One region of the Mesorhizobium sp. M1E.F.Ca.ET.045.02.1.1 genome, then DNA from elsewhere that is predicted to be linked to it. Evidence: riboswitches for the same ligand, from Rfam matches in the RefSeq annotation. Region 1 holds a riboswitch; each other region holds the start of a gene.
The links. Region 1 has a riboswitch for thiamine pyrophosphate ahead of thiB (thiamine ABC transporter substrate binding subunit). Riboswitches for the same ligand answer to the same signal wherever they lie in the genome.

Region 1 (4,768 bases):
CCCGGGCCGGATCGAAATCGAAGCGCAGCGCCTGATAGATGGCGACTTCCAAAGTCGTGGCGGCAGGTCCGCCGCCGAGCGTCAGCACGATGGTGAAGGAAGTGATGCAGAGCATGAACACCAGCCCGGCGACGCCCGGCAAGGCCGTGCGCAACGCCGGCCATTCGATCAACCGCAATGCCGGACAGGCGCCCATGCCGAGCTGGCTCGCCAGCCGCCACTGGTCGGCGGGCACCGTGCCCAACGCCTCGAGGAACAGGCGCGTGGCCAAGGGCAGGTTGAAGAAGACATGCGCGATCAGAATGCCGGACAGGCCGTAAATGCCAGGCCATTCACCGCTGCCGAACCTGACGAGAACGCCGGCAAAATAGCCGGCATGGCCGTAGAGCGCCAGCACACCAAGGGCGGCGACGATGGCCGGCAGCGCCAGCGGCACGGTGAAGAGCTGCAGGATCAGGCGACGCCCCGGAAAGCCCGGATGCCTGGACAGGGCGCGTGCCACCAGCAGCGCCGGCGCGACCGACAGCAGTGTCGACAGCAGCGCCTGCCAAAGCGTGAAGCGGGCGACGCGCAGGAGATAGCCGTCGAAGGCAGCGACAGCGCCGGATGGATCGTGCGCGCCTTCCAGCGCGAGGCCGGCGAAGGCGCCGCCGATGAGCAAGGCGATTGCCGCGAGGGCGATGACGCCAGCGCTGATGCGGGAGTCAGAGCGCGCGGGCTGCACGCGGCACCATCTGGGCGTGAGCTAGCCGACGCCGCGTTCCTTCGCGCCCCCCTCTGTCCTGCCGGACATCTCCCCCTCTAGGGGGGAGATTGGAAGTTCGAACGCCCCGCTCGGTCCTGCAACGTTTGAGATTGGCGAAAGTCGAGGTGACAGCCAATCTCCCCCCTTGAGGGGGAGATGTCCGGCAGGACAGAGGGGGGCGCCGTAGAGCAACCATCTTTCGAGAACTAGCCGGACTCTACTTGCTCATCGCCGCCAGCCACTCATCCACCCAGGCTTTGCGGTTGGCCGCGACCTCCTCGGGACTGAACAGCAAGGTCTTGGTCGGCTTCACCAGCTTGTCGAAGGCCGGATTGAGCGGCTTGTCGGTCTTGCCGGCCGGGAACATCCAGTTGGTCTCCGGGATGACGTCCTGGAATTTCGGCCCGGTCATGAAAGCGATGAACTTTTCCGCCAGCGGGTTCTTCGCGCCCGTCTTGGTGACGCCGGCGACTTCGATTTGCAGGTATTCTCCTTCCTCGAAGGACGCCGCCTGGTAGCGTTCGGTGTTCTCCGCCACCATGTGATAGGCCGGCGAGGTGGTGTAGGAGAGCACCATCGGCGCCTCACCCTTGGTGAACAGGCCGTAGGCCTCGCTCCAGCCCGGCGTCACGGTCAGCACCTTCTGCTTCAGCTTCGCCCAGGCTTCCGGCGCCTTGTCGCCATAGACCGACTTCACCCAGAGAAGCAGGCCGAGGCCCGGCGTCGAGGTGCGCGGATCCTGGATGACGATCTTGTCGGAGGCGCTGCCCTCGACTAGCTCCTTCAGGCTTTTCGGCGGGCTCTTCAGCTTCTCAGTGTCGTAGACGACGGCGAAATAGCCGTAGTCGAAGGGCACGAAGGTATCGTCGCTCCAGCCGCCGGGCACGTTGATGCCGGACACTTCGCCATGCGGCACGAACAGGCCGCTCGCCTTGGCGTCCGCCGTCAGGTTGGTGTCGAGGCCGAGCACGACATCGGCCTTGGTGCCGGCGCCTTCCAGCTTGACGCGATTGAGCAATGCCACGCCGTCGGCGACCGAGACGAATTCGAGGTCGCAGCCGCATTCGGCCTCGAATTCCTTCTTCACCGCGGGTCCAGGACCCCAGTCGGCGGTGAAGCTTTCATAGGTATAGACAGCGAGCTTGTCCTTCGCCTCGGCGGGCCCGAGACCCGCCAGCAGCGAAACCAAGCCGGTTGCGAGAATAAGCTGGGACCATAGTGAGCGCATCGGCGCCTCCTTCGTTCGTGTTAAAGGAATTGAGGCGTCGGATGGTCCGAGACGTCTAATCCCTCCGCCGGTACAAACCGGATCAGGTTCAGCGGGTTGGCTTTGTTGCCTCTCAGCCGGTTCGCGAAAGTCAGCGTCCGGCACCCCGTTAGAGCGCTTCGAGACATAGGCCCGGCCGAAGCGGCGCGCAAGCGGAAGTTGCCGGGCATCCAATGCATCACGGCTTACTCCGTAACGAGCGCCGTTCCGTTTGGATGCGCCCGGCTTCCGTTTCGCGGGCGGGGCTGGTAAGGGCGACGGCCATGGGCACATTCACCATCCTGCTTGGCGGCGAACTCGTCCGCACGCCTCGGCTCGATCGCCAGATCGAAGGCTCGCGCGTCATCGCCGCCGACGGCGGCATCGGCCATGCCCGCATGCTTGGCCTCGTGCCGGAGCTCTGGGTCGGCGATTTCGATTCGGTGCCCGCGGACCTGCCGGAGGATCTGGCCGCCGTGCCGCGCAAGATCTTCCCGGCCGAGAAGGACATGACTGACGGCGAGCTCGCAATCGCCGAAGCGCTCGCGCGCGGCGCCACCAGCCTGGTGCTGGCCGGCGCCTTCGGCGGCAGGCGCGCGGACCATGCCTTTCTGCATCTGGCGCTTGGGCTTCGGCTGGCCGAGGCCGGCACCAATATTCTGCTGACCAGCGGCGCACAGGAAGGTGTCCCCATCCTGCCGGGGAAACCAGCCGGCTTCGACTATGCCGACGGCACGCTGTTTTCGGTGCAGGGCTTCTCCGATCTCACCGGCCTGACGGTCACCGGCGCAAAATGGCCGCTCGATCGCGTCAAGGTGGCGTTCGGCTCCTCGCTCACTATATCGAACGAGGTCAAGGGACGGCTCGAGATCGCGCTCGAGCGCGGCCGGGCGCTGCTTCTGGCCCACCCTTATCCTCTTCCCGAAAGCTGACATGGCTCCGCCTCTTCTCAATCTCGACGGCATAAAACTGACCTTCGGCGGCACGCCGCTGCTCGACGGCGCGGCGCTCAGCGCCTCCGCCAGCGAGAAGATCGCGCTGGTCGGCCGCAACGGCTCGGGCAAGTCGACGCTGCTCAAGATCGCTGCCGGGCTGATCGAGCCGCAGGACGGCGAGGTCTTCCGCCAGCCTTCGGCGACGGTTCGCTATTTGCCGCAAATGCCCGACATGGACGGCTTCGCCAGCGTGCGCGCCTATGTCGAGGCGGGGCTGGGCCCGGCCGACGATCCGCATCGCGCCACCTATCTCATGGACCATCTCGGCCTGACCGGCGAGGAACGGCCGGACGACCTTTCCGGCGGCGAGGCGCGCCGCGCAGCCCTTGCCCGCGTCATGGCGCCGGAACCCGACATCCTTCTGCTCGACGAGCCGACCAACCATCTCGACCTGTCGGTCATCGAATGGCTGGAAGAGGAGCTTGCCCGCACCTCCTCGGCCGTCATCCTGATCTCGCACGACCGCCGCTTTCTCGAACGCGTCTCGCGCGCCACCGTCTGGCTCGACCGCGGCCAGACGCGGCGGCTGGACAGGGGCTTTGCGCATTTCGAGGAATGGCGCGACCAGGTGCTTGAGGAGGAAGAGCGCGAGCAGCACAAGCTCGGCCGCCAGATCGTGCGCGAGGAGCATTGGCTGCGCTATGGCGTGACCGCCAGGCGCAAGCGCAACATGCGCCGGCTCGGCGAGCTGCAGGCCATGCGCCAGCGTTTCCGCAGCCATCGCGGCGCCGAGGGCACGGCGACCATGGTGGCGAGCGATGCCGCCGAATCCGGCAAGCTGGTGATCGAGGCCAAGGCCATCGACAAAAGCTTCGGCGACCTCACCGTGGTCAAGGGTTTCTCGACCCGCATCCAGCGCGGTGACCGTGTCGGCCTGGTCGGGCCGAACGGCGCCGGCAAGACGACGCTGCTCAAGATGCTGACCGGCGAGCTGACGCCGGATGCCGGCTCCGTGCGGCTCGGCGTCAATCTGGAGATCGCGACGCTCGACCAGAAGCGCGAGGCCGTCGATCCGCAGGAGACGCTGGCGCACTACCTGACCGACGGGCGCGGCGAGAACCTTGTGGTCAATGGCGAGCAGCGCCATGTCGTCTCCTACATGAAGGATTTTCTGTTCAAGCCGGAGCAGGCGCGCACGCCGGTGCGCGAGCTTTCGGGTGGCGAGCGGGCGCGCCTGCTGCTCGCCCGCGTGCTGGTGCGGCCGGCGAACCTCCTGGTGCTCGACGAGCCGACCAACGATCTCGACATGGAGACGCTGGAACTGCTGCAGGAACTGGTCGCCGGCTTTGCCGGAACGGTGATCCTTGTCAGCCACGACCGCGATTTCCTCGACCGCACCGTCACCAGCGTGATCGCGCCCGACGGCAGCGGCCGCTGGATCGAGTACGCCGGCGGCTACTCCGACATGCTGGCGCAGCGCGGCGGCTCGAGGCTCGAGGAACGCAGAGCAAGGCCGAAGGCCGAAACCACCGACGCAAGCTCTGCGCCGAAAGGCGAGCAGGCGACCGCGAAAGGCCCGGCGAAGAAGCTTTCGTTCAAGCAGAAATTCGCGCTGGAATCCCTGCCGAAGAAGATCGAGGCGGTGACGGCCTCGATCTCGCGGCTGGAGAACAACATCGCCGACCCCTCCTTCTACGAGCGCGATCCGGTCTCGTTCCAGAAGACCATTGCCGCCCTCGACAAGGAGCGCACGACGCTCGCCGCACTTGAGGAAGAGTGGCTGGAGCTGGAGATGCTGCGGGAGGAGATGGAAGGGTGACGCGCTTGCTTGCGAGCTTCGTG
Region 2 (4,768 bases), 2.3 Mb from region 1:
ACGCCGAAGACGGCGATGATCCATGCCATGGCGACCTTCGGCGGCATGGGCGAGGCTTGCGTCACCGCGATCGAGGCGCTGAACGTCCTCTATGACGAGGGCCTCATCGACAACGCCGCCTCGACCGGCGATTACCTTCTGCAGCGGCTGCAGGCGCTGAAGGAGAAATATCCAAAGATCATCAAGGACGTGCGCGGCAAGGGTCTTATGGTCGGACTCGAGTTCCACGATTTCTCGCAGACCCTGCCGATGATGCTGCGTCCGGTGGTGAGCGTGCTCGACGACAAGCTGAAGGGCTCGCTGTCGGGCTTCGTCGGCTCGCTGCTCCTGCGCGACTATGACGTGCTCGTCGCCTTCACCGAGTACAATCGCAACGTCATCCGGCTTGAGCCGCCGCTGATCTGCCAGCGCGAGCATGTCGACCGCTTCGTCGATGCCTTCGACAACCTCCTGTCGCGCGGCATCGTGGCGATCGTGAAGGACTTCGTCAAAAGCCAGGTCCTCTGAGACAGACGATGCTGACCAGGCCATCACCCGTCGCTCCCGCCAATCCGCTCGACCGGCTGACCGGCGCCGGTCTTGCCTGGGGCGAGGGAGCCTATGCAAGATGGGCCGCGCCGATCGGCGCGGCGACCTTCTCGCTCTATATCCTGCTCACCGCTTTCACGGCCTGGTTCATGCCCGACGCCAATTGGGACATGCTGCCCTATCTGGCGATCGCCGAGGAAGACGCCTATCCCGATCCGCAGGCGCTGCACGACTATGCCTACAGCACGGTGAAAGCCGGCGTGTCGGCCGGCGACTACAAGACGCTGACCGATGATGGCGGCGGCTTTCGCAGCCACATGACGGAGAATGCCGCCGACTTCCATTCGCTGCTCGGCATGTACCGGATCAAGTTCCTCTACGCCGAGATCCTGTCCAGCCTCAGCCATGTCGTGTCGCCGGTCGAGGCGATGCGGCTGGTGCAGGTGTTCTCGGTGCTGCTGTTCGGCGCGATCACGCTCACCTGGCTGCGCGCGGAAGGCGCGCTGGCGCTGGCGCCCGTCGTCGGCGCCGTCCTGATCATGTCCGATTTCGGCGACGCCGCGCGGGCTTCGACGCCTGACCTTCTCTGCTCGGCGCTGTTCCTCGGCGGGCTGTTCGCCTATGTGCGCAAGCGCGAGGCGGCGACGGCGATTCTGCTTTTCCTCGCCTTCATGGCGCGGCCGGACAACATCGTCTTCCTCGCCATCTTCGCCGTGCTGCTTGTCGCATTCCGGCAGAAGGCGTGGGGGGCGCTGGCTGGTTTCGCTGTCTCTTTCGTCGCCTATTTCGCCATCTCGCACTGGGCCCAGCACCCCGGCTGGTGGCCGCATCTGTGGTTCTCCAGCATCGAGCAGCACTACAATATGGACGGTTTCGAACCGCCATTCTCGGCGGCGGCCTATCTCAGGGCCTTCGCCGCCTCGGTGGTGCGCGCCATCAACGTCAACAACTGGGTCGGCGTCTCGGTGCTGGCTTTAGCCGGCTGGTACGGGCTCGACCGCGCCGGCTTCCGGCTCGACCGGCGCGCCGGCATCCTGCTTGCGGCGCTCGTGCTCGGCGTGCTCGCCAAGTTCGCGGTCTTCCCGATCCACGATACGCGCATCTATTTCCCCAATCTTCTGCCGCCCTTCCTGCTGCTGGCCGCGCCGCTGATGGCACTGTGGGCATCGGCCAGTCGGGGCGGTCGCGCGGCGCTGGAAGTCGTTCCCGAAGACAATTGATGAATCCGGTTTCGAGCCTTGCGCGCGTGCTTCATTCGCACGGCTTGCCGGCGGGCCGCACGATCTCCAACCTTGCGTCCACGACGGCAATGACTCGCGATTGCCGGCCAACCACGCTTGACAAGATGGCGCCGGCCCGTTCAACCTAGGCCATTCACCAGGGGAGTCCCGGCAAGGGGCTGAGATACTGCTGGCTTCTGCGGCGCAGTGACCCGTTGAACCTGATCCAGTTCATACTGGCGTAGGGACGGTGCAAGCGCTTTGCGGGAGTTCATGCCCGAAGACCTGTTCGCACAGGTTGACCAAGGCGGCTTTACATCCTTCCGGCACAGAACTGGGTCTCCAATGCAACGAGCAAAGGAGCCTCAAATGAATGCCTTGACCCCGACCGTATCGACCGGGCCGCTGCCGGCGTCGCGGAAGATCCACAAGTCCGGCGTCCTCCATCCGCAGATCAGGGTGCCGATGCGCGAGATCGCCGTTCACCCGACCGCCGGCGAGGCGCCAGTGACCGTCTACGATCCGTCCGGCCCCTATACCGACCCGGCGATTGAAACGGACATCGAAAAGGGTCTTGCCAGGCTTCGGGAGGACTGGATCGTGGCACGCGGCGATGTCGAGTCCTATGACGGCCGCCATGTCAGGCCGGAGGACAACGGATTTGCGACAGGAGAGCGCCTGACGCCGGAATTTCCCGTCCGCAATCGTCCGCTGAGGGCAAGGGCCGGCAAGGCGGTGACGCAGCTCGCCTATGCGCGCGCCGGGATCGTCACGCCCGAGATGGAATTTGTGGCCATCCGCGAGAACCTTGGCCGCGAGATGCTGCGGGGCAAGCTGCAACAGGATGGGGAAGCGTTCGGCGCGTCGATACCGGATTTCGTCACGCCGGAATTCGTGCGCGACGAGGTGGCGCGGGGCCGCGCCATCATCCCCGCCAACATCAACCATCCCGAGAGCGAGCCGATGATCATCGGCCGCAATTTCCTGGTGAAGATCAACGCCAATATCGGCAATTCCGCAGTCACCTCGTCGATGGCCGAGGAGGTCGAAAAGATGGTCTGGGCGATCCGCTGGGGCGCCGACACGGTCATGGACCTGTCGACCGGCCGCAACATCCACAACATCCGCGAATGGATCGTGCGCAATTCGCCGGTGCCGATCGGCACGGTGCCGCTCTACCAGGCGCTGGAGAAGGTGGGCGGCATCGCCGAGGATCTGAGTTGGGAAGTCTATCGCGACACGCTGATCGAGCAGGCCGAGCAGGGCGTCGACTACTTCACCATTCATGCCGGCGTGCGGCTGCACTACATCCCGCTCACCGTCGGCCGGGTTACCGGTATTGTCAGCAGGGGCGGCTCGATCATGGCGAAATGGTGCCTTCACCATCATCGCGAAAGCTTCCTCTATGAGCATTTCGAGGAGATCTGCGACATCGCCAGAGCCTATGACGTCTCCTTCTCGCTCGGCGACGGCCTTCGCCCCGGCTCGATCGCCGATGCCAATGACCAAGCCCAATTCGCCGAGCTGGAGACGCTTGGCGAATTGACGAAGATCGCCTGGGCGAAAGACTGCCAGGTGATGATCGAAGGCCCCGGCCATGTTCCCATGCACAAGATCAAGCAGAACATGGACAAGCAACTTGCCGTCTGCGGCGAGGCGCCGTTCTACACTCTCGGGCCGCTGACGACGGACATAGCGCCGGGCTACGACCACATCACCTCCGGCATCGGTGCCGCCATGATCGGCTGGTTCGGCACGGCCATGCTCTGCTATGTGACGCCGAAGGAACATCTCGGCCTGCCGGATCGCAACGACGTCAAGACCGGCGTGATCACTTACAAGATAGCCGCGCACGCCGCGGATCTTGCCAAGGGGCATCCCGCGGCGAAGATCCGCGACGACGCGCTTTCGCGGGCACGGTTCGAGTTCCGCTGGGAAGACCAGTTCAACCTGTCGCTCGATCCCGAAACCGCGCGCTCGATGCACGACGAGACCTTGCCCAAGGAAGCGCACAAGCTGGCGCATTTCTGCTCCATGTGCGGGCCGAAATTCTGCTCCATGCGCATCTCCCACGACATTCGCGCGGAAGCGCAGAAGGAGGGGATGGCGGCGATGGCGGAGAAATATCGCGCAGGCGGCGATCTCTATATGCCGGTCGAACCGCCCGAGGCGGAAAATCAGGCTTTGGCGCAGAAAGATCGGGAGACGCACTGAGCCATGCGCCGCGTCCTTGTCAAAGGCGCCGGTGTGGCAGGCCTCACCGTCGCCCACGAATTGGCCGCGCGGGGTGCGTCGGTCACGGTTGCTGAAATTCGCAGCCAGATAGGCGGCAACGCCTCCTGGCTCGCTGGCGGCATGCTCGCCCCCTGGTGCGAACGCGAAAGCGCCGAGGAGGCGGTTGTCACGCTCGGCAAGGTTTCGGCCGACTGGTGGGAAAGGACGCTGCCCGGGCTCGTGACAAGGGCCGGCACTCTCGTCGTCGCTCACGCGCGCGACGCCTTCGAGCTTGCCCGTTTTTCGGCTCGCACGCGCAATTGTGAGCCGCTCGACGAAAAGGCGATTGCCGCCCTCGAACCCGATCTTGCCGGTCGCTTCCGCCAGGGCCTGTTCTTTGCCGGCGAAGCCCATCTCGATCCCCGTCGGGTTCTCGAAGCCCTCGCCGGCAAACTGCGCGCCATGGGCGTCGTCTTCCTTTTCGAGGCGGGCGAGGTTGCCCTTTCCGACTTCGATCAGGTGATCGACTGCACGGGCATCGCGCGAGCCGACGACGACTTGCGCGGCGTGCGCGGCGAAATGCTGCTCCTCCACACGCGTGAGGTCTCGCTCGCCCGGCCGGTGCGTCTGCTCCATCCGCGTCATCCGATCTACGTCGTGCCGCGGGCCGATCATCACTTCATGGTCGGCGCGACCATGATCGAAAGCGACCATGACGGGCCGATCACCGCCCGTTCGCTGATGGAGCTTCTCAATGCTGCCTACGCACTCCATCCGGCGTTCGGTGAGGCCGAAATCGTCGAGAC
Region 3 (4,768 bases), 1.6 Mb from region 1:
GTACCGCTACGCGATACATGACCGGGCAATGCTCTGTCCCACCAGTCGGCCGCGCCGCGCCCGAGCGTCAGCACCGCCTCTTCGGCGCTCTCGCGCTCGCACCAGGGCGCGAGCATGCCGCCGGCCTGCCAGGAGGCATTGCCGGCGATCTCCTCGCGTTTATCGACCACGGTCACATCGGCGCCGCGCATTGCCAGTTCGTACGCGAGCGTCAACCCGGCAACGCCTGCGCCGCGAATGAGCACCTTCATGGCGTGTCCGTGCGCTCCGCGGTGCCGTCGACGGGCATGTAGAGGTCGCCGCCGTCCCGGTACTTCGCCGCCATCGCCGCGAGCCCTTCCTTCTGGGCTTCCGCTCGGATGTCGTGCGACATCCGCATCGAGCAGAATTTGGGGCCGCACATGGAGCAGAAATGCGCCAGCTTGTGCGCCTCCTTCGGCAGGGTCTTGTCGTGGAAGGCGCGCGCCGTCTCCGGATCGAGCGAGAGGTTGAACTGGTCCTCCCACCGGAACTCGAAGCGCGCCCGCGACAGCGCGTCGTCCCTGGCCTTGGCGGCCGGATGGCCCTTGGCGAGGTCGGCCGCGTGAGCGGCAATTCTGTAGGTGATGACGCCGGTCTTGACGTCGTCGCGGTCGGGCAGGCCGAGGTGTTCCTTTGGCGTGACGTAGCAAAGCATTGCTGTTCCAAACCAGCCGATCATCGCCGCGCCGATGCCTGATGTGATGTGGTCGTAGCCGGGCGCGATGTCGGTGGTGAGCGGTCCGAGCGTATAGAACGGTGCTTCGCCGCAGACCGCGAGCTGCTTGTCCATGTTCTGCTTGATCTTGTGCATCGGCACATGGCCGGGGCCTTCGATCATCACCTGGCAGTCCTTGGCCCAGGCGATCTTCGTCAGCTCTCCAAGCGTTTCCAATTCGGCGAACTGGGCGGCGTCGTTGGCGTCGGCGATCGAGCCGGGGCGAAGGCCGTCGCCAAGCGAGAACGCCACGTCATAGGTGCGGCAGATGTCGCAGATCTCCTCGAAATGCTCGTAGAGGAAGCTCTCCTTGTGGTGGTGCAGGCACCACTTTGCCATGATCGAGCCGCCTCGCGACACGATGCCGGTGACGCGGTCGACGGTCAGCGGAATGTAGGGCAGCCGCACGCCGGCATGGATCGTGAAATAATCCACACCCTGCTCGGCCTGCTCGATCAGCGTATCGCGATAGACCTCCCAGGTCAGCGCCTCGGCGATGCCGCCGACCTTCTCGAGTGCCTGATAGAGCGGCACCGTGCCGATCGGCACCGGTGAGTTGCGCACGATCCAGTCGCGGATGTTGTGGATGTTGCGGCCGGTGGAGAGGTCCATCACCGTATCGGCGCCCCATCGGATCGCCCACACCATCTTTTCGACCTCTTCAGCCATCGACGAGGTGACGGCGGAATTGCCGATATTGGCGTTGATCTTGACCAGGAAGTTGCGGCCTATGATCATCGGCTCGCTCTCGGGATGATTGATGTTGGAGGGAATGATGGCGCGGCCGCGCGCCACCTCCTCGCGCACGAATTCCGGGGTGACGAAGTCCGGGATCGCGGCGCCGAAGCCCTCGCCATCGCGTTGAAGTTTCGAACGCAACTGCCCACGGCCGAGGTTTTCGCGGATGGCGACGAACTCCATTTCCGGTGTGATGATGCCGGCGCGTGCGTAGGCAAGCTGGGTGACGGCACGGCCGCCGGTAGCGCGCAACGGCCTGTTGCGCGTCGGAAACTCCGGCGTCAGGCGATCGGCGGAGACCAAGCCGTTGTCCTCGGGTTTGACCGTGCGGCCCTCGTAGCGCTCGACATCGCCGCGCGCCTCGATCCATGCCTCGCGCAACCGCGGCAAGCCGCGCTCGATCTCGGTCTTCACCGTCGCGTCGGTGTAGGGACCGGACGAGTCGTAGACCGTCACCGGCGGCTCGCCGGCGCTTGGGTGAACCGAGATCTCGCGCATCGGGACACGCAGGCCCGGGTGAAGTTGGCCCGGTTTGTGGACTTTCTTCGAAGCGGGCAATTCGCCGACGGTGACGGTCGGGGTAAGGGCATTCATGAGTGAGCCTCCTTGCTCGATTGCAACGGAGACCCAGTCCACGCGAAGAGGATGAAGTGACGCTTCGCATGGAAGACGGGCACCGCCCGAATGCCGAAGCCGGATTGCCGACCCGCGAAACCTCGCACCGTCCCTACGCCAGTATGAACTGGATCAGGTTCAACGGGTCACTGCGCGCGATAGCAGTATCTCAGCCCCTTGCCGGGACTCCCCTGGTGAGGCGCCTAGGTTGGACGATGCGACGCCGCCCTGTCAACTCTTGAGGCCCACGGGAGCCTCGAAAGTGCCACTGCAATGACGCACATCTTGTGATCTTGGCGCTCGAGGCGATCCGTGGTCTGTGTCAATCGTAGCGAACTCTGCCGCGCAGGCGATGACGGTTGAAACCATCCTCGGGTGATGCAGACACGGCTCACCTCGTCATCGTAGAGCGATGATGAAGCGAGCGCGTCAGGCAACACGACCTATAGCCGACGCACTCAGGCCGTCCCCAACCCTTGCAACAGAGGGGCGCAGAATCGACCATGACTGTTGATGCCGTTGTAAAGATTTATGAAAATGTAATCGCCAGGCGCACATCAGGGCAGAATCGGCCCGTCTAAATGCCAACCACCAGCGCCCCGCCGGTAAGGCCTGCGCCGGCGGCTGCCAGCAGCAGCTTCTCGCCCGGTCGAAAGGGTTTTGCCCCGTGCGCCACCGACAGGGATAGGGGGATCGTCGCGGCCGACGAATTGCCATGGTCGGCGATGGTCTTGACGATGCGCCCGTCCTCGATGCCGAGCGATTTCCCGACTGCGTTAAAGATGCGGGCATTTGCTTGATGCGGCACGAAACGGGCGATCTCTGGTGCCGAAAGGCCGGCCGCTGCCAGCGCCTCGACGGAACAGCGGCTCATCATCTCCACGGCCTTGACGAAGACGTCGCGGCCGTTCGCGATGGTCATGCGGGTTTCGGCAATGTCGATTTCGTCGGAGAACGGACGGTTGCTGCCGCCTGCCGGGATATGGATCAGGCCATAAGCGGACCCATCCGAGGCAACCGAGGCACCGAGTATGCCGTGGCTGGGATCATTTGACGGAGCCAGCGCCACCGCACCTGCGGCATCGGCGAACAATACGGCGCTCGCCCGCTCGGTCGGATTGATCCGGCGGCTCAAAATGTTGGCGGCGATGACGATGGCCGGCTTGTTGTGCAGGCGCACGAAGCCGTCGGCGAAGGTCATGGCGTAGATGAACCCCGCGCAGGCACCGGCCAGGTCGACCCCACCGGCGCTTTCAAGGCCGAGCCTGTGCGCCACCAGCGGCGCGCTCGGTGGCAAGAGATGATCCGGCGTCGAGGTGGCGAGCAGCAGCAGGCCGATATCCTTGCGGTCGATGCCGGCGGCTTGCAGCGCCATGTCGCCTGCCTTGGCCGCCAGTCCGGAAAGCGTGTCGCCAGGCTCCGCCCAGAAACGCGAGCGGATGCCGGTGCGCTTCTCGATCCAGCCGCCTTCCAACCCGAGGCTTGCCTCGATCTCGGCATTGCCCACCCGGCGCGCCGGCACATGATGGCCAAGGCCGATGATGCGCGCCGTGCGGTTCATCTTTTGTCGCCCGCAAGTTCAGCAGCCTCGTCGAAAGCGTCGTAAAGCTGGTCGAGCTCGTCCGACGTGACGCAATAGGGCGGCAGCACGTAGATGACGTTGCCGAGGGGGCGCACCAGCAATCCGCGCTCGAGGAAGAAGGCGCGCAGCCTTGGGCCGACCTCGGCGAGATAGCCTGCATTGCCGACACGAAGGTCGAGCGCGGCGATGGTGCCGGCCGTGCGCATATTGTCGAAACGCGGGTCCCCGTTGAACCGTGCAATCTTCTGCGCCTGCATCCTCGACAGGGTTGTCACGCGTTCCGCCACAGGCTCGTCGTTCCAGATTTCGACATTCGCCAGTGCTGCCGCGCAGGCGATCGGGTTTGCAGTGTAGGAACTCGAATGGAAGAAGGTCTTGGACCGATCCGTCGAGTAATGCGCTCGGAAGATCGCGTCGGTGGCAAGCGTCGCCGCAAGCGGTAACGATCCACCCGTCAGTCCCTTGGATGTGCACAGAATATCGGGCGCGACCGCCGCCTGTTCGCAGGCGAACATGGTGCCTGTGCGGCCCCAGCCGGTCATGACTTCGTCGGCGATGAAAAGCGTCCCCGAGCGCTCGGCAATGCGCTTGAGTTCGGCGAGAACTGAGGCCGGATATATCAGCATGCCACCGGCGCCAAGCACCAGCGGCTCGACGATCAGCGCGGCAACCTCGCCGTCACGCGAAAGCCGTTCGAAGGCATCGAGCGTCTGCTGCTCGTGGCCGGCGGCAGGGAAGGGGATGGTGTCGACCTGAAACAACAGCGGTTCGTAAGCAGCGTTGAAGACGCCGCGCGCGCCGACGCTCATCGTGCCGATGGTGTCGCCGTGATAGCTGTGTTCCATGACGACGATACGCGAGCGCGGCGCGCCATTGTTGCGCTGAAACCCGAGCGCCATCTTCAGCGCCACCTCGACGCTGGTCGAGCCGCTGTCGGAAAAGAAGACCCAGTCGAGGCCCGCCGGCGTCATGTCCACCAGCGCCGAAGCCAATCGCTCGGCCGGCTCATGGCTGAGGCCGGCAAAGATCACCTGGTCGAGCGTCTCAGTTGCCTCGCGGATCGCCTCCACGATCTTCGGGTGGCGATGGCCGTGGGT

Region 2: it holds a riboswitch for thiamine pyrophosphate, as region 1 does, so the genes downstream of both, thiC (phosphomethylpyrimidine synthase ThiC) here and thiB (thiamine ABC transporter substrate binding subunit) in region 1, are expected to answer to the same signal.
Region 3: it holds a riboswitch for thiamine pyrophosphate, as region 1 does, so the genes downstream of both, thiC (phosphomethylpyrimidine synthase ThiC) here and thiB (thiamine ABC transporter substrate binding subunit) in region 1, are expected to answer to the same signal.

The regions. Positions count from the first base shown of each region.
Region 1 covers NZ_CP034447.1:2,357,287-2,362,054, reverse strand. Annotated here, with positions in the region: gene thiP (thiamine/thiamine pyrophosphate ABC transporter permease) at 1-724, opposite strand, end outside; gene thiB (thiamine ABC transporter substrate binding subunit) at 963-1,973, opposite strand; TPP riboswitch at 2,016-2,131, opposite strand; gene EJ070_RS11455 (thiamine diphosphokinase) at 2,276-2,923, shown strand; gene EJ070_RS11450 (ABC-F family ATP-binding cassette domain-containing protein) at 2,925-4,745, shown strand.
Region 2 covers NZ_CP034447.1:4,631,109-4,635,876, forward strand. Annotated here, with positions in the region: gene EJ070_RS22225 (aspartate aminotransferase family protein) at 1-507, shown strand, start outside; gene EJ070_RS22230 (hypothetical protein) at 516-1,748, shown strand; TPP riboswitch at 1,898-2,014, shown strand; gene thiC (phosphomethylpyrimidine synthase ThiC) at 2,118-3,962, shown strand; gene thiO (glycine oxidase ThiO) at 3,966-4,768, shown strand, end outside.
Region 3 covers NZ_CP034447.1:3,916,137-3,920,904, forward strand. Annotated here, with positions in the region: gene thiO (glycine oxidase ThiO) at 1-251, opposite strand, end outside; gene thiC (phosphomethylpyrimidine synthase ThiC) at 248-2,068, opposite strand; TPP riboswitch at 2,181-2,292, opposite strand; gene EJ070_RS18935 (beta-ketoacyl-ACP synthase III) at 2,667-3,650, opposite strand; gene EJ070_RS18940 (adenosylmethionine--8-amino-7-oxononanoate transaminase) at 3,647-4,768, opposite strand, start outside.